Regions from separate parts of the Shewanella eurypsychrophilus genome, predicted to be linked through region 2. Evidence: predicted binding sites of a transcription regulator. Region 2 holds the regulator's gene; each other region holds the start of a gene.
The links. The regulator MetJ, encoded in region 2, represses methionine synthesis genes. The targets are predictions, from matches to a motif close to TAGACGTCTAGACGTCTA.
Positions count from the first base shown of each region.

Region 1: the regulator MetJ is predicted to act here: its motif matches at 6,281-6,298, upstream of metA (homoserine O-acetyltransferase MetA).
Region 3: the regulator MetJ is predicted to act here: its motif matches at 3,215-3,232, upstream of metH (methionine synthase).

Region 1 is NZ_CP045503.2:1,643,571-1,651,802, reverse strand. It holds gene FM038_RS06895 (enoyl-CoA hydratase) at 1-33, opposite strand, end outside; gene FM038_RS06890 (acyl-CoA dehydrogenase family protein) at 103-1,260, opposite strand; gene FM038_RS06885 (CoA-acylating methylmalonate-semialdehyde dehydrogenase) at 1,667-3,172, opposite strand; gene FM038_RS06880 (thiolase family protein) at 3,235-4,425, opposite strand; gene metA (homoserine O-acetyltransferase MetA) at 5,271-6,218, opposite strand; gene FM038_RS06870 (BCCT family transporter) at 6,625-8,202, shown strand.
Region 2 is NZ_CP045503.2:731,374-739,605, reverse strand. It holds gene FM038_RS02990 (bifunctional aspartate kinase/homoserine dehydrogenase II) at 1-547, opposite strand, end outside; gene metB (cystathionine gamma-synthase) at 570-1,730, opposite strand; gene metJ (met regulon transcriptional regulator MetJ) at 1,963-2,277, shown strand; gene FM038_RS02975 (sulfite exporter TauE/SafE family protein) at 2,376-3,113, shown strand; gene FM038_RS02970 (conjugal transfer protein TraF) at 3,399-4,607, opposite strand; gene FM038_RS02965 (LysR family transcriptional regulator) at 4,853-5,758, opposite strand; gene FM038_RS02960 (SDR family oxidoreductase) at 6,015-6,734, shown strand; gene norW (NADH:flavorubredoxin reductase NorW) at 7,105-8,232, opposite strand, start outside.
Region 3 is NZ_CP045503.2:4,768,132-4,776,363, reverse strand. It holds gene metH (methionine synthase) at 1-3,100, opposite strand, end outside; gene FM038_RS20425 (sensor histidine kinase) at 3,793-6,684, shown strand; gene FM038_RS20420 (histidine phosphatase family protein) at 6,805-7,446, shown strand; gene FM038_RS20415 (ABC transporter ATP-binding protein) at 8,073-8,232, shown strand, end outside.

The DNA of each region.
Region 1 (8,232 bases), 910 kb from region 2:
ATTGCCTACAATTTCTTCTATTAAGGCTGTCATCTATCGCTTCCTTTTAAATCGAATCTGGCTTGCTACTTTAATCACTCTCGTTTGGTTACAGTGCGCTAGTTACAAAATCTGTCCTGCACTCTCATCGAGCAGACGACGGGCGATAATTAAGCGCATGATCTCGTTAGTGCCTTCCAGTATCTGATGTACACGCACATCACGTACGTGACGCTCTAGAGGATATTCGCGAATATAACCATAACCACCATGCAGTTGCAGCGCCGCATCACACACTTGAAAACCGATATCGGTGGCGAAACGTTTCGCCATGGCGCAATAAGCTGTCGCTTCTGGATCGCCACAATCGAGTTTAAAAGCGGCTAGGCGCACTAATTGCCTCGCTGCGACTAGCTCGGTTGCCATGTCGGCAAGTTTAAATTGCAGCGCCTGAAACGCTGCAATGGGTTTACCGAACTGCTTTCGCTCATTCATATATTGCGTAGCACGCTCTAGAGCTGCTTGAGCGGTGCCCACAGAGCAGGTGGCGATATTGATGCGACCGCCGTCTAAGCCCTTCATCGCAAAAGTGAATCCTTGACCCTCTTCGCCTAACAGGTTCGATACAGGTACTCGCACTTCATCAAAGATCACCTCACGAGTCGGCTGTGCGTTCCAGCCCATCTTATCTTCCGCTTTGCCGTAGGTGATACCTGCAGTATCAGCTGGCACCGCGATGGCTGAGATGCCTTTAGGGCCATCTTGGCCGGTACGGCACATCACCACCAGCATTTCAGTGGCGCCAGCACCCGAGATAAACATCTTGGCACCAGAGATCACATACTCATCGCCTTCTTTTACGGCTTTAGTTTTAAGTGATGCGGCATCGCTGCCCGCACCCGCCTCGGTTAGGCAGTATGAAGCCAACTTTTGACCCGTTGTTAGCGGCTCAGACCAATCTTTCCTCAAGGTTTCCGAGCCAAAGCTAGTGATCATCCAGGTCGCCATATTGTGTATAGTCAGCATGGCAGTGGTGGATGTGCAGCCCATGGAAAGTTGCTCGAAGATAATCGATGAATCTAGGCGTGATAGCCCCATGCCGCCTTCGCTTTCCGGTGAATATAGCGAGCAAAAACCTAGCTCTCCGGCACGTTGAATAACATCTTTGGGAAAGTGGTGTTCTTTGTCCCATTGAGCTGCAAATGGGGCGAGTTCGTCTTGTGAAAACTGTTGGGCTAGATCGGCAAATTGACGCTGATCATCACTGAGATTAAAATCCATCTAAGGTCTCCTAAGTATTTTTTATTTTTATTATTTGTTCCGCTCGATATTGAGTGCCAAAGTTGATATCAGTACTCAGTACTCAGTATTCCGTATTCCGTATTCCGTATTCCGTATTCCGTATTCCGCAGTAAGTTTTCATTTGCTAGATAAATGAAAGCAGTAGTTTCAATTTAACCTATCGCTTGGCCAGCGAGGCATGTGCAGATACTTCTTCGGGACGCTTTACACCCTCCATGGTCGCTTAACGAAAACATCCATGTTTTCGATACCCTCAGCCGCATCTACACTGGTTATCTATCTCTTCGAATACGCTTTATATAAACTCGAAGCCTATACTTATCATCAAACTACTGCATTACTTACAGCTTAAAACTTACAGCTAGCTGCTCGCAGCTAAAGTCGCCTATTTCAGGGTAATCGTCATATTAGGCTCAGCATGCTCGGCATCGCTTATCTGCGACTCGAACCAACGCGCTGTGATGGTCTTAGTTTCGGTATAGAAACGCACAGCCTGCTTGCCATATGCATGTTGATCGCCATAGAAACTGCCTTTCCAGCCAGTGAATGAGAAAAACGGCAGTGGCACAGGAATTGGGACATTGATCCCCACCTGACCCACTTCAATCTCGTGCTGATATTTACGTGCGACTGCGCCACTGGCGGTAAAGATAGAGGTACCGTTACCGTAAGGGCTATCATTGACAATGCCTATCGCCTCTTCAAGAGTTTCGGCTTCCATACAACACAGTACAGGGCCAAAAATTTCCTCTTTATAGATAGTCATCTCTGTGGTGACCTTGCTGAACATCGTCGGTCCTACCCAGTTACCCGCTTCATATCCCGGTACTGTAAACTCAGTTCCATCAAGCAAACACGTGGCGCCTTCGGCTTTACCTTGTGCAATCAAATCGAGCACTCTTACTTTAGCTGCGGGGCTGATAAGTGGACCGTAACCCGCGTCTTTATCATCCCAAAGGCCAGGCTTAACCTTAGCAATCGCCTCTTTTAACTCAGGGATCCACTCTTTCGCTGCGCCAACGAACACGGCAACCGATAACGCCATACAGCGCTGACCTGCAGCGCCAACGGAGGCACCGACTAAGTTATTAATCACTTGCTGCTTATTGGCGTCAGGCATGACGACACAGTGATTCTTAGCCCCTGCAAATGCCTGCACACGCTTAAGATTATCTGTGCCTGTCTTATAGATATATTGACCTACGCCGACAGAGCCAACGAAAGAAATGGCCTTGATATCCTGATGACGCAACAGCACATCAACCGCCGTCTTATCACCATGAACTAACTGCAGTACGCCTTTAGGGGCACCCGCTTCTTCAAATAGCTCCACTAAACGCTGAGGCGTCATCGGATCTTGCTCTGAAGGCTTGAGCACAAAAGTGTTACCACAGGCGATGGATAACGGGAACATCCACAATGGGATCATGGCAGGAAAATTAAACGGGGTAATACCAGCACATACGCCAAGCGGCTGAGAGTAACTGTAGGTGTCTATACTTCTAGCAACATTCTCAACGGTTTCGCCCATGATTAGCGTCGCAATATTACAGGCATGTTCTGCCACTTCGATACCACGCCAAACATCACCTTTGGCATCTTCAAATGTCTTACCCGTCTCTTGAGCCAGAATAGTTGCCAACTCATCATGATGCTCTTTCAGCAGATGCTGATATCTGAACATCACACGAGCACGCTCTGAAACAGGCACCTCTTTCCACGTTTTAAAAGCCGTTTTAGCGCTGCTAATTGCCGTTTCGACTTCTGCAACTGTCGCCGCATTAATCGTGGCGATAGCTTGATTATTAGCAGGGTTTGTCACCAAAATCTGCTGTTCTCCGCATCCATCGATAAATTGGCCATCGATATAGTGCTTCACTTGAATCGTCATCTTGTTATCCCTTCTCATAAACGCCACAGCCTAGAATCTAAGGTCTAGGTGCTAGAAAACCTCTAAACCTCAATAGCCATCGCAGTGGCTTCACCGCCACCGATACACAGTGATGCAACACCACGTTTGAGGCCGCGCGCCTTGAGGGCATGAATTAGAGTGACTAATAAACGTGAACCAGAGCAACCGATAGGATGGCCCAACGCACACGCACCGCCATTAACATTCACTTTGGATGCATCTAAAGACAGCTCTGAGATAGCCAACATGGTTACCATGGCGAAGGCTTCGTTGATCTCGAATAGATCCACGTCATCCTTACTCCAATTCACCTTATCGAGTAACTTGTTCATGGCGCCGACCGGTGCCGTGGTAAACAGAGAAGGCTCTTGCGCATGAGTCGTGTGGCCCTTGATGCTAGCAAGTATTGGCAAACCTAACACGTTGGCCTGCTTTGCGGTCATCAGCATTAGTGCAGCGGCGCCATCAGAAATAGAACTTGAGTTTGCCGCCGTAATGGTACCGTCTTTAGCAAATGCTGGACGCAGTGTGGGAATTTTATCGGGACGTGCATTACCTGGTTGCTCATCGGTATCGACAAGGGTGTCACCGCGTCGGCTCGAAACTGTGACTGGCGCTATTTCTGCTTTAAAAGCACCTGAGTCGATAGCTTTATTGGCTTTATCTAATGAACTCAGAGAGAAAGCATCCATCTGTTCACGGGTGATTTTAAATTCATCTGCAGTATTTTGAGCAAATGTGCCCATAGCACCACCGGTATAAGCATCTTCAAGACCATCGAGGAACATGTGGTCCATCACCTTACCGTGGCCCATACGCATACCACTGCGGGCTTTATCGAGTAAGTAAGGCGCTAGGCTCATACTTTCCATGCCGCCAGCGATCACAATTTCGGCACTACCAGCCTTGATAAGATCATGGGCTAACATAACCGTCTTCATGCCTGAACCACATACCTTATTGACAGTGGTTGCGCCAACACAAAGCGGTAAACCTGCACCTAAGGTCGCCTGACGTGCCGGCGCTTGACCAAGGCCAGCAGGCAGTACACAACCCATCAAGACTTCATCGATAGACTCTGCAGCCACCCCAGTTTGTACCATTAAGCTCTTAATCGCTGTCGCAGCCAACTTTGGAGACGGAACGGAAGATAGGGATCCTTGAAAGCCACCCATTGGGGTACGCTTTGCCGCTACGATGACGATCTCTTGGCTTAATTGTTCAGTACTCATTATCTGCTCCGTCGTTTATCGCTAACTAAAAATAGGTGATCTAGTTCAAGTTTATAACTAAAGAATAGCACTCTGACGTTTACGCGAACGTAAAGCAAGCGTAATGAGAAATATAAGATTAGTGACCAAGGGGGATTATTGTCACTCAAAATTTACACAGATAAATTTAATCGTAGGGAATATTTACCAGCGGAAGGAGTATGTGGAATGACGACGAACAAGCTAAGGTCTATTGACCTTTCATGCTTGCTTCTGCAGCGAGTCTTTACTCTTTTACTGTATGTATAAGCGACTACGCAGCAGAAATGGCAAACAAACACAGCCTAAAGGATTAACAATAAAAATCATAGAAAATGATTTTTATTGTTAGCAAGTTGAATCGAGTAAAAATATGGCTCACTAAACATCTGCTTCCCAAGGGGCAATCGCACTCATATCATCAAGATTAATATGAGACGTTAACTGATACTCACAACTCACTACTTACGACTCACTAAACATCTGCTTCCCAAGGGGCAATCGCACTCATATCGTCTAGGTTAATATGAGACGTTAACTGATACTCACTACTTACGACTCACTAAACATCTGCTTCCCAAGGCGTAATAGCACTCATATCATCAAGATTAATATGAGACGTTAACTGATACTCACTACTTACGACTCACTTAACATCTGCTTCCCAAGGGGCAATAGCACTCATATCATCAAGATTAATATGAGACGTTAACTGATACTCACAACTCCCTACTTACGACTCGCTAAACATCTGCTTACTAAGGGTCAATCGCACTCATATCATCAAGATTAATATGAGACGTTAACTGATACTCACTACTTACGACTCACTTAACATCTGCTTCCCAAGGGGCAATAGCACTCATATCATCTAGGTTATAGGGCGTTAACTGATAAACGTAATAGTTAAGCCAATTACTGACCAGTAAGCTTCCATGGCCATGCCAGCGAGCTACAGGCTCTTTATCTGGATCATTATCTCTAAAATAGTTTTGCGGAATATCAGGATTGAGCCCTTCAGCAAGATCGCGTAAATACTCATCTTTCAAAGTCATCTTTTGATATTCAGGGTGTCCCATCACAAATAGATTTCGACTATTTGTACTCAGCACCATGTATGCACCCGCTTCATCAGACTCAGTTAATACCTGCAGCGCAGGATGAGCCTTAAGTGCAGCCACATCGATTTGTGCGAAACGGGAGTGAGGTGCTAGAAACTCATCATCGAAACCCCGTAGCAAAGGGAAATGCTTATTGGTGCGTCGATGAAGGAAGACGCCAGAGCGCTTAGATTCTAATAGCTTTCTGTTTAAACCATACAAATGATAGAGAGCAGCATGAGCAGCCCAACAAAGAAATAGCACAGAAGTCACATGTCGTTGTGACCAATCTATGATCTCTCTGATATGGTCCCAGTAAGTCACATCTTCAAATTCAATCTGACCTAGCGGTGCGCCTGTGATAATCAACCCATCATAATTTTTTTGGCGAATGGCCTCAAAATCACGATAGAAGTTATTCATATGATCGATAGACGTGTGTTTAGACTCTTTATCATGGATTCTGAGCAGATCCACATCCACCTGCAGTGGTGTGTTTCCTAGTAAACGCAGCAATTGAGTTTCTGTCTCAATTTTATTTGGCATCAAATTGAGGATCAATACTTTCATCGGACGTATGTCCTGATTGGCTGCCCGAGTTTCGGACATAACGAAAATATTCTCTGACTCTAAAATGCCTGCTGCAGGCAGATTATCGGGAATTTTAACCGGCATACTGCGTCTCATCCTCTCTCTATTGATTAATCGTTTATCTCCTAATCATACATCAAGACCTCTAGATGTCCATACGTCCATCATAAAGTACTGACTCTAATGTTATTCTATTCTGCCTACGAACTGTAACAACCGCATCTATACTTGGCTATTTACAAGCAGGTTCTTTGTTCGATTTGGAATGCCTTGGGTCATCGCCGTCGCTGACACAAGAATGTCCCTAAAATTCGATAGATTTAACACTTAATGGGTCAACTAACTAAGAACTTGAAGCAAGAATTATTTAATCTTTTGTCTAAAAATGGCATAAGACGTGATTGCTTTCAGCATTAGGCTGCAAGTCGCCGCCTAATAAAGTAAAATAAAGCCACATTTTTCGAATGAAAGTTGTTCTAAACGAGGATCAATGAATACAAGAAAAGATAAATACAGTATTGATAATACCGATTACACAGTCGGGCAAGATAATATTCAAAAATGGGGTTTTGATGTTCACAACCCTGTTTTTGGGATCAGCGCAGCCTTAATTGGACTCTTCTTAATAGCCATATTGCTGGTCGAACCTGAAACATCAAAATCCGTATTAGATGGCATAAAATGGCAGATCATTGGGGCATTCGATGGTTTGTTTATGTGGTCTGCCAATATCTTTGTCCTGTTTTGTTTGGCAATGATTGTCTCCCCATATGGAAAAATCCGTTTAGGTGGTGATGAAGCAAAAACCGATTACTCGATGATGTCATGGATAGCAATGTTATTTGCTGCAGGCATGGGTATTGGATTAATGTTTTGGGGGGTTGCAGAACCTGTTGCCTACTTTACGGGTTGGTACGAAACACCGCTTAATGTTGAGCCAAACACAGCAGAAGCCGCTAAGCTGGCTCTTGGTGCCACAATGTTCCACTGGGGGCTTCACCCATGGGCGATTTACGGCGTGGTGTCACTGTCTTTAGCATTTTTCGCTTATAATAAAGGCTTACCGCTTTCCATGCGTTCAGTCTTTTATCCAATCCTAGGCGACCGTACTTGGGGCTGGCCAGGGCATGTTGTTGATATTCTCGCTGTGCTTGCCACTCTATTTGGTCTTGCGACATCTCTTGGACTTGGTGCACAGCAAGCCGCGAGTGGTTTCCACCATGTGTTCGGTATTGAAAACGGCTTAATGCTTCAAATCGCCATCATATTCATAGTGACGCTATTGGCCGTTGTATCGGTGATCCGTGGTATTGATGGCGGTGTCAAGATCATCAGTAATGTCAATATGCTGTTGGCGCTTGCATTAGTACTGTTTGTAATTTTAGTTACTTTTGCAGTATCCATGGGAACCATTCCAATCACTGTTATGGGATACATTGAAAACATTATTCCATTAAGTAACCCTATTGGTCGTGAAGACGAAGCTTGGATGCATGGCTGGACCGTTTTCTATTGGGCATGGTGGATTTCATGGTCTCCTTTTGTCGGCATGTTTATTGCGCGTATTTCACGTGGACGTACGATTCGTGAGTTTATGACAGCTGTGCTAATTGTACCAACGGTAGTGACTACACTTTGGATGTCAGTATTTGGTGGTGTTGCGATTAATCAAGTCATGAATAAAGTCGGTACGTTAGGCGAAAAAGGTTTAACAGAAGTGCCACTTGCAATGTTCCAAATGTTTGACGCATTGCCAATGGGTAGCATCTTGTCTCTACTTGCCATTGTGTTAGTGCTGGTCTTCTTTGTGACCTCATCAGATTCTGGTTCACTGGTTATTGATAGCATTACATCGGGTGGTAAAGTCGATGCGCCTGTTCCTCAGCGTGTGTTTTGGGCATTTATCGAAGGCGCGATTGCTGCGGCTTTGGTTTGGGTCGGTGGCACAGAAGCCATTGAAGCCTTGCAAGCGGGTGCCATTTCAACCGCCTTGCCGTTCACCATTATTTTGTTAGTGATGTGCGTCAGTTTAATCATGGGATTACGAACAGAAAGACGTCTTCGTTAATGTTCTGAACTGATAAATAAAATATAAACC
Region 2 (8,232 bases):
TGATAATCAAACGCTCATTAGGGTGATTCGCAACTGATGCCTGTACGCGTTCGCGGGATTCATCGAGCCTGATTTGAGGAACGGCACCTTCATCGGCAATCAATAAGCTTCTTGCATCAATATCCGACGCCGCAACACCAGACTCTCTCAATAAGGCCGCGAGTAAACGCGCAGACCAACGCTCGCCGAAGCTCACCACTTCACTGCGTTTATATTCATTAAGAATATCTAATGAGAACAAACTAATTAATTGATATTTATCAATAGATAAGCGTTCCCTTAAGCTTCTTGCTTGCTCATTAGAGAGCAACTGTTCGATCAGATTCTGTTGAAAGCTAATCAGCACTTGTAGCTCTTCTTGCCACAACTGCTTAGTGTCTTTGAGTTCTAGTAGCTTATAAAGAAAATTAGTGCTCTTACCCGCAGCCGATACAACGACGAGATCATCGCTATTGCCGTGAGTGAGAAGGATATGAGCAACACGGCGGTAGCAATCTGCATCCGCTAAGCTAGAACCACCAAATTTATGCAAATGACAACGCGCCATCTTTAACTCCTATCTACCGAAATTAACAACTTGCCGCTGCGGCAAGTCCAGCTTCAATATCGGCAACTAAATCGTCGGCATCTTCGATACCCACTGAAAGACGGATTAGGGTCTCTTTAACCCCAGCTTCTGCTCGAGCCTCTGGCTCCATAGCTCTGTGAGTCATTGTCGCAGGAACCGCGACTAAACTCTCTACCCCACCTAAACTTTCTGCGACAGAAAACACAGATAATTTGTCAAGAAATGCTACCAGCTCATCTTCTCCACCTTTAAGCTCGAAGCTGATCATGGCACCGAAGCCTCTTTGCTGCTTAGCGGCAATCTCATGGCCAGGGTGATCGGCAAGACCTGGATAATACACCTTATCGACCGCATTGCTGTTAGTTAACACAGCTAAAACACGCTGAGCATTGGCTTGATGCTCACGAATACGCACCGCTAAGGTGCGAATACCGCGAAGGGTCAGATAGCTATCAAACGCCGACCCCGTCAGCCCTAAGGTATTTGACCACCAGTGAAGCAACTCGCCGAGTTCTGCATCTTTGGCTACTACGGCGCCACCAACCACATCGCTGTGACCATTGATGTATTTAGTGGTGGAGTGAATAACAATATCGGCGCCCAGTAGCAAGGGCTGCTGCAGAATAGGTGACAGGAAGGTATTATCTACCACAACTAACGCATCGACGGCCTTACAGGCTTTAGCGATCTCTTCGATATCAACCACTCTTAGCAGAGGGTTAGAGGGCGTTTCCAGCCAGACCATCTTAGGTTTTTGCGCTATCGCAGCATTAAGCGCTTTATTGTCAGTCTGATCGACAACGGCTAGCTTAAAGGCCCCTTTTTTGGCTAAGTTGGTAAACAGACGGTAGCTACCACCATAACAATCATGGGGTACCACGAGCAGATCATCAGGGCCAAGCAAGCTGGTCACCAATGTGATTGCTGCCATACCTGTGCAAGTCACAACCCCTGTCGCCCCTTTTTCGAGTCCGGCAATCGCATCACCTAAAATCGAACGGGTAGGATTACCTGAGCGGCTGTAATCAAAGTCTCTGGGATTCTTATGCCCATCGAAGGAGTAGTTAGTAGATAAATAGATAGGGGGCACCACGGCACCATGTTGGGTATCGGACTCAATCCCTTGGCGCACTGCAATTGTGGCTAACTTACGTTCGGTCATCTACTACTCCTAAACTATTTACTGAACACCATACTGACCACAAAAAGTGGAAAGAGATGTCTGGACGTCTAAATGTACCTAAGCGAAAGGCCAGCGTCAACCAGTTATAGCCGTTTAGACGTCCAAACTTGTAGAAATCTATTTGCAATTGTCATAAATAAGAGGCAATAATTTGACTGCACAATTTAAAGGGTTAAAATCTGCCCCGAATTTTGAATTTACAGGTGAGTCAATGACTGAGTGGAATGGCGATTACATCAGCCCATATGCTGAACACGGCAAGAAGAATGAACAAGTAAAGAAAATTACTGTGTCTATTCCCTTGAAGGTACTTAAGGTTCTTACCGACGAACGCACCCGCCGTCAGGTCAATAACCTGCGTCACGCCACTAACAGCGAGCTGTTATGTGAGGCATTTTTGCATGCTTACACAGGCCAACCTCTGCCTAACGATGATGATCTATCTAAAGATAAACCAGATACCATTCCAGCCGAAGTGAAGCGCTTGATGGATCAGATGGGTATCGAATGGGAAGATGTAGAGTAACCCTACTCACTTAACGCTTTACCAGTCATATACTAAGGATCGCCATGCGATCCTTAGTTGTTTTAGCAAGACATCGCCCAATATTGAGAGAAATCGCCGTGTTTGCAATGATAGATCCGACGACACTAGCGCTAGCCTCCCTTATCATCTTCTGCGGCGCGTTGACACAGAGCCTTATCGGTTTCGGTTTAGCCATCGTCGCCTCTCCCCTACTGTATATTGTCGATCCTGAATTGGTGCCTGCCCCCGTTATCATGATGGGTTTCTCTATCTCCTTGTTGACCCTATTTCGAGAGCGAGGCGCCCTTGAGTTTAATGGCTTGCAATATGCGTTACTTGGGCGAATACCTGGAGGGTTTATCGGTGCAGGGTTATTGATATATGCACCACAAGCCATTCTTGGGCTGGCTATATCGGGTATTGTTGCCACGGCAGTCATATTGAGTTTGCTGAAGCTCAACATAGCCGTGAATCGTAAGAGCCTATTTGGCGCAGGCATAATATCTGGTGTATTTGGCAATATCGCCGCTATCGGTGGCCCACCACTGGCAATTCTCCTTTCAGGAAAAGATGCCCGTCAGTTTAGAGCCGCCTTATCGGCTTTCTTTATCTTCAGCTCCATGATAGCTCTAGCTATTCTGGCAATCACTGGCTTACTGAGTATTAAGCACCTCTGGCTATCGCTAATGCTGCTACCCTCTGTAATTTTAGGTTACTTAGTAGCAGGAAGACTGGTTGGACGAATTGATAAAGATAGGACTCGCAAAGCAACACTCATATTATGTTCAATCTGTGCGACGGTATTGGCGGCAAAGTCGATAATGGAATTAGGCTAAGAGAAGGTACGAGTTCGGGCTTCGCCCTACGAGGACGCAGCAAAGCTGCTGCGAGGACGTGACTTCGTCACTGCGAGGACGGCCTGTGGCCTTCGAGTGCGGGCTTCGCCCTGCGAGGACGCAGCAAAGCTGCTGCGAGAAAAGACAGGCCAAAGGCTGCTACTCTTTGCTCGCAGCCAACTTGTTGGCGAACTCGAAGGGAACTTGTTCCCGCTCTCGAAGTGAGTTTACGAACTCATAGCGAAGCGGCCTCGCAGCGACGCAGTCGCGCCCTCGAAACTGCTCTTAAAAATGATATGACGTTTGTAAAACCCCGCCGATGGCATCGTCGCTACCTAGCATGCCAGTTAAGTCGAGATAAAATACTCGCCCGAATTCAAAGCCAGTGCCTAATGAGTAGATGTTAGCGGTATTATCTTTCATGTCATGGCGGTAACCTAGACGCAGTGCAAACCAATCTGTCGCCTTCAACTCTCCTCCTACACGCCAATACTGAGTACCACTAAACTCTTTAAAGCGTTTATGATCATTAAGATCTATATCCGAAGTTAGCGTAAGACTATCCCAGTCATAAGCCACACCAGCAGTAAAAAGAGGCTCAACTTGGTAGGTATATTTTCGGCCCTGGCTCTCTATGGTTTCAACATTTTGCTTGATAAGGTTGCGTCCAGACAAACCGACCGTTAAGCCAGATAGCGGCTCCATCGCAATGCCCACATCGACATTAAATGTCGTATCGTCATTGCGATACTGCGAGTCATCGAAATCACTAGAATCAAAGTTATTGGCACTCACCACGTAGTTATAAGTATCTATGCGTTGAAACTTAGGCGATACACCGATAGCAATAGGCATATTGACGATAGATAGTGGAAAACTTAACGCCACACCAAGATCCGACACCCCACCGGCAACCACAGCTCCTTGTGAATCTAAATCAGCGAGTACGGGTGGATTATTGGGATCTAATGCATTAAGACTATCGATATCAGACTCAGCGATTGCAGCGACTCCAATGGCATCAATATAGCTTTTATAAAACACTGCCATCGGCATTCTATGAGTAGGCAGCACGATTGAAAAGCCCAGGCCAGCACTGACATAGGCATTGTTATCTTTTAAGGATCCCAGATCGTTAACGAGATCATCTCTATGGAGATCGACTGCTACAGCATCACTCGCATTAATCGCAGCATCTAAAGCATCATAGGAGTCTTGCAGTGAATCAAACTTATCGATCATCTGATCGCTATCGGCGCCATCGGCACCTACAACGGGGAGTAACATGGCAAAATTATTGAACTTAGGCGCTTGGAGAGCAAGTAGAGCTGGATTGATAAATGCTGCACCTTCACGATTTGAAGAGGCCACACCAGCACCGCCCATAGCATCGCTTCGAGCCTCATAATATTGCTGACCCGCGATAGCCGTCAACGAAATGAGTATCGAAGAAAGTAAGAGTGCACAGCAGAGTGCGAGTTTGAGCATTTTCATCCATTCAGCCCTTATCTTTATTTTTATTTTCTGATGTTTACTCCTTCTCTTTTACTCAATAAAATTCAGCCTAGCGCTCTGAAATAAGTTCATTAAAGAATGTAGAGAGATGTAATAAACAGTCGAATTTAAAGATAGTCCAACATTCAGAATTGTGTACGATAAACGCTCAAAAAACCAACACTATTGGGTATTTATTTTGATCTTTTTTAAACAGCTGATATTTATCTGTTATTGATTAAATGCTAATACACGTAATCCCTAAAATGCTCGGCAGTAAAACTGACAAACTCCCTTAATAACGCAGGCTGGTATTTATCTTTATGGTAGAGAAGATAGAAGGGAGTATCGGCTATTTGCCAATCATCGAAAACTGACACCAATTGCCCCTTGTTTATCTCCTCAGCACAATAGACCTTAGGTAGCCTAACGATACCATTGCCCACTATTGCGCTATGCTTCATTGCTCTGCCATTACGACAGCGAAAAGCACCATTGATATGCACATCTAGCTTGCGATCTTTGTTGTCGATATGGAAAAATGACCAGTTATTGACTGAGCCGGTAATGCATTGATGAGCCTTGAGCGATTTAGGATCTTCAGGCACTCCTCTAGCTTCTAGATATTGAGGCGATGCTAACGTCAAATTGGTAATGTCCATCAGCTTACGAGCCACCAGCCCAGAATCTTCTAATTCACCCATCCTGAAAACCAGATCGAACTGATCCACCAGCAGATCGACCCGCTGACTGCTAAAATCTAACTCCACCGAGATCCCGGGATATTTTAAAATAAAATCATTAATTAAGCTCGCCACCACCTCTTCACCAAGATAGCCACCGACACAGTTAATCTTGATGCTTCCCTGTAGTCTCTGAGCATTATCAACAGCGATCTCCACTGCCTGATCAATGCTGTCTAAAGCAGCTCTACAGCGATTAAAAAATGCTGAGCCCTGCTCGGTCAGACGCTGAGCCCGCGTCGTTCTGGTGATCAGCGTTACCCCAAGGCAAGCTTCTAAATTCGTCAGCTGCTTCGAAAGGTGAGATCGTGAGCAATCCAGCTTCTCTGCCGCCCGAGTAAAACTTCCCAGCTCAGCAATCACGCTAAACGCCTTAATATCCGCTAGATTTATATCACTTTTACCCATGCTCAGCTCTCATCACAGTCATTTCGATCATTAGTATTAATTGGTCTTTCATCAATTGCTGACTAGATTTCGATAAAGGACCCGTACTCAATACTGGCTTAGCTTAGATTACTTTATTTGTAGTCACCTGGAAATAATCATGTTCTTTTTAAGGCATATATCAACAATGATTCTACTTCTATAATGCATGCAACTTAAATGAACGGCTTAAACATTCGCCGATCCCCCTTATTACTCAGTTACAAGGCATAAACAGATGAAACAACTTATCGTAATTACAGGCGCATCTTCTGGTATCGGTGCAGCAATGGCACAAGCATTTAGCGCTAAAGGCCACCCACTACTTTTACTCGCTCGTCGTGTTGAGCCAATGCAAGCATTGAAGCTTGAAAATGCACTGTGTATTAGTGTTGATGTGACTGATGCAACAGCAATGAAAGCAGCGATTGCGACAGCTGAAGAAAAATTCGGACCCGTTGGCGGCCTAATCAATAACGCTGGTCTTATGTTACTCGGCGCTGCCGATGTGCAAGATCCAGCAGAGTGGAGCCAGATGCTAAACGTTAACGTCATGGGTGTACTTAACGGTATTCACGCTGTTCTTGCTGGCATGAAAGCCCGTAAAACCGGTACCATCATTAACATCAGTTCTGTTGCGGGTCGTAAAACCTTCCCTAACCATGCCGCTTATTGTGCAACTAAGTTTGCCGTTCATGCCTTAACGGAAAATATCCGTGAAGAAGTGGCAATGGACGATGTACGTATGGTGACTATCGCACCGGGTGCGGTTGAAACGGCACTGCTTAGCCATACGACGAATGAAGAGATTAAAGCGGGCTACCAAGAGTGGAAAGAGTTTATGGGTGGCGTGATTGAACCTACAGCCGTTGCTGATGCTGCTGTATTTGCTTTCGAGCAGCCACAGAATGTTTGTGTACGTGAAATCGTATTAGCGCCAACACGTCAACAGCCGTAGAAAGTCATAGTAAACAAAGAGCCTGAACAGACTCTATATTTATTTAAAAACCCCAGTGTCATCTCTGATACCGGGGTTTTTCTTGGGCATAAAACTGAGTTTATACCAATCAGTATAAGAAAGTGAGCTACTCAGAGTTATTTTTGGCAAACTAATTCAAGGTGAATAGGTGATGGAATGGTGTTCCCTTGTGAATCTATTCAACGAAGAAGTAGGCAGCCAAAAACACTCCTGAAAGGCGAGTTTTAGCGCATCTGATGCTGTGTTAACGAGCTTAAACGTAGAATAACTATGCTCTTCACTCGTTGCCTTGCCTCTTAAGCGCTAAACTCTCGCTGAGCGGTCACATCTTTATACTGATTGGTATTGATTAAAATGTTGGCGGAAGCTCACGCAACAGGGAAAACCCTTGCTTCATATGACTGCCGGTAACCACAAAACCAATCAGCTGCTGCTCTTCATCGAAGGCTTTGGCCGTCATTCCCTCCCTGCTTGCGCTCACTTGCCAATTTGCATCGGCATTGGCGGTATTACCACTTAACTGCATGGGGAGACGCGGAGTCTTAACCTTAACCATCATAGGCGGTAGCGCCACATTACTGGCCTGACCGAGTAAGGTTTTTGCCAGCGCATTAGCACTCATCAGTATCGGCTGCAGAAAAGCCAGCACATTGCCGTCAATTTCGGCGCAATCCCCCAGCGCAAAAATATGAGGATCTGAAGTGCGCAATTGACGATCCACCACGATACCACGATTAGTTTTCAGTCCAGCTTCTGCCGCTAAACGAATATTCGGCCGCAGTCCCACAGCGCACACCACAGCATCCACTCGATAGTCATGACCGTTTTCAAGACTGATGGCGATAGATTCTTCTGCCTGTCGCAGACTTTCAACTTGGGTGCCCAGTTCTATCGACACCCCTTGATTGCCCAGAGACTGATAAAGTTGCGCAGAGACAAAATCGGGTAACAGACTCGGTAATAGTGCCTCTGCCCTGTCGGTTAATATCACTCGCTTATCCGCACTGGCCAAATCCATTGCGATCTCGGTACCAATCAGGCCAGCGCCTATCACCAACACAGATTGAGCCTTCTTCAGCTCGACCTCAGAGGCCGCATAATCCTCCAAGCCATTGAGGGTAATAATTCGCCCCATCGCGTCCCCCTGAAAAGGGGGCACTAGGGCCTTAGCACCTGTAGCCAAGATCAGTTGCTGATAAGCAATCGACTCACCATTACAGCGCAGCGTTTTTTGCCTCGCATCTATACTCTCTACCCGGCTACGACGCAACAGAGTGATGTCATAGGTCTTGGCAAACTCATCGGCGCTCATCTTAATCAGATCATTAGCCGACTGCCCTTTAGTGAACACATGGCTCAGATCGGGTTTCGCATAATCATCGCCACAGCTGGCGGTGATCACAGTGATCGCCTGTTGTGTATCTTGCCGGCGTAGCGTCTTCACTAACTGATAAGCGGCAAAACCACTGCCTATAAT
Region 3 (8,232 bases), 1.8 Mb from region 2:
CATCATGGTTAACGGTATTGGCTGGAAATAAACCGATAACCGCTTTGGCGGTGAGCCACTTCTCATCGATGATCTTCTTCAGCATGGCCTTGCCATCGGCGAACAATTTAGTCGCCTCTTCGCCGACGACTTTGTCGGTTAAGATTTTAGGGAAATGTCCATGTAACTCCCAGCTGCGGAAAAACGGTGTCCAGTCGATACGCTCGACCAGATCTTCCAATGGGTAGTCATCGAATACCTGACGGCCAAGCTGGTTAGGGATAAATGGGGTGTAATTTTCCCAATCATGTTGGCAACGGTTTTCACGGGCAGCTGTGATAGTGGTGATAATCTTACGTTTGGCCTGTGACAGACGCTTTTCGCGCATCACATCGTATTCTTGATAGGCGGCGTCTATGGTGGCTTGGCGAGTCTCGTTATTGATCAGCTTCGACACCATAGGTACGGCGCGGGATGCGTCGGCGATATATATGGCGCCAGTTGGCGAGTGCGGCGCAATTTTCACTGCGGTGTGAATTTTAGAGCAGGTCGCGCCGCCGATAATCGATGGAATGGTTAAGCCTGCCTTATGGAAGCTCTTAACGTTATGCACCATCTCATCGAGACTAGGGGTGATAAGCCCTGACATGCCGATGATGTCGACGTTCTCGGCGATGGCGACTTCGATGATCTTTTCTACGGGCACCATAACGCCAAGGTCGATAACATCATAGCCGTTACAGGCCAGTACCACGCCGACGATATTCTTACCGATATCGTGCACGTCGCCCTTAACTGTGACCATTAAGATCTTGCCGTTTGACTGACCAGGGGTCTTTTCTAGTTCGATGTAAGGGTTTAGGTAAGCCACGGCTTTTTTCATCACTCGGGCAGATTTTACGACTTGTGGCAGGAACATCTTACCCGAGCCGAATAGGTCACCGACCACATTCATGCCGTCCATCAAAGCGCCTTCGATCACATCCAGCGGACGGCTAGAGGCTGCTCGCGCCTCTTCCGTGTCTTGGTCGATATAATCTGTGATGCCTTTCACTAGGGCGTGAGCCAGGCGTTTATTGACCTCCCAGCTGCGCCATTCGAGATCTTCTTTCTTGACGTTTTGGCTGCCGTCGCCGCGGAATTTCTCCGCCACTTCTAATAACAGTTCGGTGTTATTGGTGGCATCGCCATTCTTATCGACGGCGGTGCAAGGAAAATTGCCGACTATGGCCTCGACCTTTTTCTTGAGCTCAGGGTCGATATCGTCATAAATCGCCAGCTGTCCGGCGTTAACGATACCCATATCCATGCCAGCTTGAATGGCGTGATAGAGGAACACGGCGTGGATGGCTTCGCGTACTGGGTTATTACCGCGGAACGAGAAGGAGACATTCGATACACCGCCGGAGATCATTGCGTGGGGCAAGGTGCGTTTTATCTCGGCCGTGGCCTCGATAAAGTCGACGGCGTAGTTGTCGTGCTCTTCGATACCTGTTGCAATGGCGAAGATGTTGGGGTCAAAAATAATATCTTCTGGCGGGAAGCCCACCTTATCTACCAATACCCGATAGGCACGGGTACATATCTCTATCTTACGCGCCTTAGTATCGGCCTGGCCCTTTTCATCGAACGCCATGATAATGGCTGCGGCGCCGTAGCGTTTCACGAGCTTGGCCTGCTGGATAAACTTCTCTTCGCCCTCTTTGAGCGAAATAGAGTTAACGATGCCTTTACCCTGAATACATTTAAGTCCGGCCTCGATCACTTCCCATTTAGAGGAGTCAATCATGATCGGCACCCGGGAGATATCAGGCTCAGAGGCGATTAAATTAAGGAATTTATGCATGATCTCGACGCCATCGAGCATGCCCTCATCCATATTGATATCGATGATCTGCGCGCCGTTTTCGACCTGATCGCGGGCAACCGATAGCGCCTCTTCGAACTCGCCTGTTTTAATCAGGCGCAGGAATTTTGCCGAGCCAGTGACGTTAGTTCGCTCACCGACGTTGAGAAATAGCGAATTCTCATCGATGGTGAGCGGCTCAAGACCCGATAGTCGACAAGCCACCGGAATATCCGGTAGCGGGCGGGCAGGGTGCTGGATAACGGCTTCGCGAATAACTCGGATATGATCCGGTGTGGTACCACAACAGCCACCGATAATGTTGAGAAAGCCCTCTTGAGCCCACTCCTCGATAATCTCAGCCATCTGCTCTGGGCTCTCATCATAGCCGCCAAACTCGTTGGGCAGGCCTGCATTTGGGTGGGCAGAGACAAAACACTCAGAAATTTTGGATAGCTCTTCGACATAGGGGCGCAGCTCTTTTGGCCCAAGGGCACAGTTAAGGCCGATAGACAGTGGCTTAACGTGGCGCAGTGAGTTGTAGAAGGCTTCGGTAGTTTGTCCGGTGAGCGTTCGACCCGAGGCATCGGTAATGGTACCTGAGATCATGATAGGTAAGCGGAAGTCTTGTTCATCAAATACCGTTTCGATAGCAAACAGTGCGGCTTTGGCGTTGAGAGTATCGAAGATGGTTTCCACCATGATGATATCGGCGCCACCAGAAACTAAGGCGTTAATGGATTCGACATATGCCTCGACCAGCTCATCGAAGCTGACGTTACGATAGCCTGGGTCATTCACATCCGGGCTAATAGAGCAGGTTCTGTTAGTTGGGCCTAAGACCCCGGCAACATAACAATGGCGACCCGTTTCAGCCTCGACTTCATCGGCAGCTGAGCGCGCTAAGCGTGCACCTTCAAGATTGATAGAGGCCGAGAACTCCTGCATGTCGTAATCGGCCATGGCGATACGGGTCGCATTGAAGGTATTGGTCTCGATAATATCGGCGCCGGCAAGCAGGTAATCTTTATGGATCTGTTTGATAGCATCGCTTTGGGTGAGCACCAACATGTCGTTGTTACCCTTTACATCGCAATGCCATTCTTTGAACTGCTCGCCGCGAAAATCTTCCTCGCTAAATCTACGGTCCTGGATCATGGTGCCCATGGCGCCATCTAGGATCAGTATTCCCTCGATGAGCTGCTTAGTGATCTGTAGTTCGAGTTGTTGACCTTTTTGTTTTATTTGTGTGGTGCTTAGGGTGCCAGTGGTCATAAAATCTACCTGCCTTAACTACAAAACTGCTTAATTTGAAGCGCTAAACTAACAATGTATCACTAATAATTGTGCGCTTATTGGACAATTTATTACTTGTGAGTTTTGGATGTTTATACGTATAGACGTCTATACTAAACCAGACTCGGCTATGTGTCGAGCCGACTTGTTAGTATAAATATTAAGCTGCAACGTATCCCTTTTGTGAATGATTCTGCCACTCTTTTCGGGTGCTGAACTATGCTTTAAGCAGGCTCTTTGCTGGAGAACAACTTGTGTGGAGTAAAAATAATAATCAGGTAGCCTTTAGGTTGCTGATCCTAGTGAGTTGGCTACTTATTGTCTCTTGGCCTGTGGCCAATAACCTTGTTTCTAGTTTGTCAGCAATATTAATAAGCATCAGCCTGATTTGGTTCTCTTTAATCCTATTTTTATATGCCTTGTCTAAATAAGTTTATCGATGACGTTAAGACATGAAATTCGGTTTCATCATATCCTCAGCTTAAATGTGCCAGCTAGCAGTGGAACGGCATCAGTGGCCTTTGCTGTATTCAGCCTCCCTGTGGAGGTAAAAGTATGATGAGTCCGACGGGTTTGCTACTTCACATAACAGTAGGTTATGTAGGTATTCGATATGACCTAGTTCACTTCAATCTCTTCAACTTATTCAGCCTCCCTGTGGAGGTAAAGGTATGATGAGTCCTACGGGTTTACTACTGGTCATATTAGGCTATGTGGGAATACTTTATGTGATTGCGACTTGGGCTGAGTCAGGCAGTGAAAGAGCAAAGAAGCTGACCACGAGCGCCATCGTTTATACCCTCTCTTTAGCTATCTATTGTACCAGTTGGACCTTCTTCGGCAGTGTGGGGATTGCCACACGTTCCAGTATCTTGATGCTATCTATCTACTTAGGGCCAACGCTACTCATGCTGGTGATCTGGCCTTTGATGCAGCGGGTTTTATTGATTAAACAGATCTATCGAGTCACCAGTATCGCCGATTTTCTTTCTGCCAGATACAATCGCAGCGTGTTTCTCGCCGGACTCGCGGCGTTAGTCGCCATGATAGGGATCGTGCCATATTTGGCGCTGCAGCTTAAAGCTATTAATACTTCTATTGACCTTGTGCTCGGTGCGGAGACTGAAGGTGCAGGCATGACAGCCTGGTTGGTCTGGTTAGGCGTTGCGCTTTTTACCATTGTTTTTGGTATCCGTCATTTAGACCCCACAGAGCGACATCCTGGCATGATGCTGGCGCTAGCCGTTGAAGGCATAGTAAAGCTGCTAGCCATGTTATCGGTCGGCGTGTTTATCTGCTTTTTTATGTTCGATTCCCCGCTGGAAATCTTCCGTCTGCTAGAGACCGAGATGCCTGATGCCGCGCAGCAGATGGTGTCGAAACCTGAGTTTATGACCTGGTTTAGTTATCTTATCTTGGCAGGTTCAGCCTTTATGCTGTTGCCTCGTCAGTTTCATGTCATGGTGGTTGAAAATCCTGAACCCAATCATGTTAAAAAGATCCAGTGGTGGCTACCCATCTATCTGATGTTAATGACCCTATTTGTTACGCCAATCGCCGCTGCCGGCATGTTGTTATTAGGGCCTGAAACTGCAGACAGCTATATGTTGGCCATCCCTATGTTGGCCGAGCAGAAGGCGTTGACTGTGTTTGTCTTTATCGGTGGTTTCTCTGCGTCTATGGCCATGTTGATGGTGTCAGGTATGACATTATCAACCATGTTCAGCAATCACTTGGTGCTGCCCATTTTACAATGGTTCAGGCCTGATAGTCGATTGAAGAAGTACTTGCTGCAGTCTCGTTGGCTGGCGGTGTTTATTGTCCTCGGTGCTGGGCAGGTGTTCTATCTCTATTTAGGCGAGTCATACATGTTGGTGAACATGGGGATGCTCTCATTCGCGGCTGTATTGCAGTTTCTTCCTTTAGTTATTGCGGGTCTTTATTGGCCACAGGTGACAGCAAAAGGTGCCTTTGCTGGCTTGTGTGCCGGCTTTGGGATCTGGGCGTATTGTTTGTTACTACCCGCAATCATGAAGAGTGGCTGGCTTAATGCCGATATTTTAATTTCGGGGCCCTTCGATATCGCTTGGCTGCATCCTGAGCATTTGTTAGGTACAGACATGCACAAGATTAGCCACGGTGCATTTTGGTCGATGGTAGCCAATATTTCGGCGCTGGTACTTGGCAGCTTGTATTCCAAAGTGTCTGGCGAGGAGAAGCGTTACAATGCCGAGTTTATGGATGTGATGGCTGAACGGGTCGCCGAAGATGAAGCCATCATGGATGCCTTACCTAGAAATATCGATCTAGCGCCTAAGCTTGGACTATTAAAAGGCATTTTTAGCCAGTATCTCACCCCAGAATTCGCAGATATTAAATTAGCGGCCTGCCTCGCAGAGGCAGAGCTGAGTGAGGCTGAACTGATTAATGTTCAGGAGTTGGCCAATTTAGAACGTACCACTGAGCGTGTGTTAAGCGGTATAACCGGAGCCGCTGTGGCACATATGGTGGTGTTGCAATCTAATATCTATTCTGAACAAGAGAGTAAAACCTTAGAGCGTTATTATGGCCAGTTACTCGCTCAGCTTAAGATCAGTCCAGCGCAGCTCAGGCAGCAGTTGAATTACTCAAAAGAGAAGGAGCTGCTGGCTCAGCGTTACTCTGAGCAGATGGAGGGGATCGTTACCGAACGAACTCAAGAGCTGCAAACCACCTTAGAGCAATTACAAAAAGCGCAGTCTCAACTGGTTGAAACTGAAAAACAGGCGTCATTGGGTAAGATGGTGGCGGGTATTGCTCATGAGATTAATACACCTATTGGAGTGTGCGTCACCGCAGCATCACACCTACATGATGAAGTGGTAGGGCTGAAGAAAATGTTTGCTGCAGGTGAACTTAGTGAAGAGGAGTTTGAAGGCTTTATGCAAACCTGTACCGAGGCGATGGATATTATTTTGAAGAATAATGCCCGAGCCTCTAAGCTTATCCAAAGCTTTAAACGGGTGGCAGTAGACCAATCCAGTGAGGCGATCCGTGAATTTAAAATTGAAGAATATTTAGATGAAATATTGATGTCATTACGTCCAGAATTGAAGAAAACAATACATCAGATTCAAATAAAGAGCTCGAAAGTCATCACCTGTAATACCTATCCTGGCGTGTTATCTCAAATCATGACCAACTTGATTATGAATAGTATTCTACATGCCTTTAGACCCGAACAGGCGGGTAATATTATTATCGAGTTATCGGCTGAAAACGGTTGGGTGGTCATGGATTTTAGCGATGACGGCATAGGTTTAGATGAGAAAGGGATCAAAAATCTTTTCGATCCCTTCTATACCACCAAGCGCAATGAAGGTGGCAGCGGATTGGGGGCGCACTTAGTGTATAACTTGGTGACGCAGAAACTTAAAGGAAAGGTTGAAATTGAAACATCGATAGGTAATGGGCTTTGTTACCATATTCGATTCCCACAGAATTTTGATAATAAAAATGCGGTCAATGTTTTAGAGGCCACTGAGGGGGACGTAGAGGATAGAAGAAAAGTCGACCGAGACTAGACTCCCCATAGATTTTTTAGCCAATTAAATTTATCCTAATCATGCTTATACACTTGATATGAGCGTTCTCTATCTCAATCCCTATTATTGTCGATATCTTTTTAATGGAATTGGTGTTTTATGTCTATCGAACAATCTAAAGGTGAAAATACCACGGTATTTTATCTGCTGCGACATGGTGAATGTGAAGGTGGCAAAATACTTCGAGGGCATACCGATGTAGCGATTAGCCCAACGGGCCTTTTTCAGATGAAGACTGCGTTCGAGCAGTTAACTGAAAATCATAACGTTGAGTTTAATCATATTTTTTCCTCTCCTCTGCGTCGTTGTAGTGAGTTTGGCTTGAGCCTTTATTTGAAGAGTGGCGTACCGCTGAAATTAGATAGTGCGTTAAAGGAGATTAATTTCGGTGAGTGGGACGGAGAAACGTTAGAGAGCCTGTATCAGACTAACGCACAAATGATAGAGATGTACTGGAAAAACCCTTGGGCAATGACGCCACCAGATGGTGAGTCTATGCTGGATTTTGAGTCAAGAATTGACACATTATGGCAGTCAGTATTGACGGATTATGCCGGACAAACCTTACTGTTTATTACTCATGCAGGAGTGATTCGTCACTTAATGTCCAGAGCGCTGGGTGTCAGTGGTGCGGCAGGTTTCTATACTCAACTGTCTCTCGCCTACGCCTCGGTAGTGAAGATTTCTGTTTTTAGCTCAGCTCAAGGACAATTTACTAAATTACATTGGGGCCATGATTAGCCCTATCAATTAAATCCTTTATCTAAACCATAGCCTAAATCAATAGTCACATTACAGGTACAATTTGCTAAGGCCGGTAAAATCGGCATAATAGCGACCATTAGAGCTTGTTACGCATTCCTTTTTTACAAAAGGCTGTTTAAAGCTCACAAAATGAGGTGTTGAGAGCAGAACGAGCCATTTGTTTTTCTGATGGTTAGCTTGCTAACTCAAACTTAAAAGGGAATTGGGAAGATAGTCCTAGTGTCTAGCTTATTAGCCTATCTGAAGCCCAAGCTGTGCCCGCAACTGTAAGTGTTTTTAAAGAAGTATTAGAGCTAAGATGGCGCTACGCTGGTTGAGCTGAGATGACGCTGCGCTGGTTGAGCCGAGATGACGCTGCGCTGTAGGACCGGCTTTAGCCGGGAGAGAATGGACTCATGCTCATCGGGGCTAAAGTCCCCTCCTACAGAAAAGGTGACGCTTACCTATCAGGGCAAAGCCCGTCGAATAGGCGAAGCTGTCCGCGAAGCGATAGACCTGGGGTCGTCATCTTAGCTGTTAGTTACTTCTTTAAAACATAAGTCAGGATACCTGCCACATTTTGTCGCGTTAATACTCGAGCGGGTAACTCGGGGGAGCCATAGATGTCATTAGTTTCAGGCTTAACTTCAAATAGCACATCTGAGCTAGCATTAGACGTATCCGATCTAAGCTGGCAGGTCGATGGACGCTCGATCCTTTCTCATATCAATTTTTCGGTATCAGCTGGTGAAATGCTGGGTATCATCGGCCCCAATGGTGCCG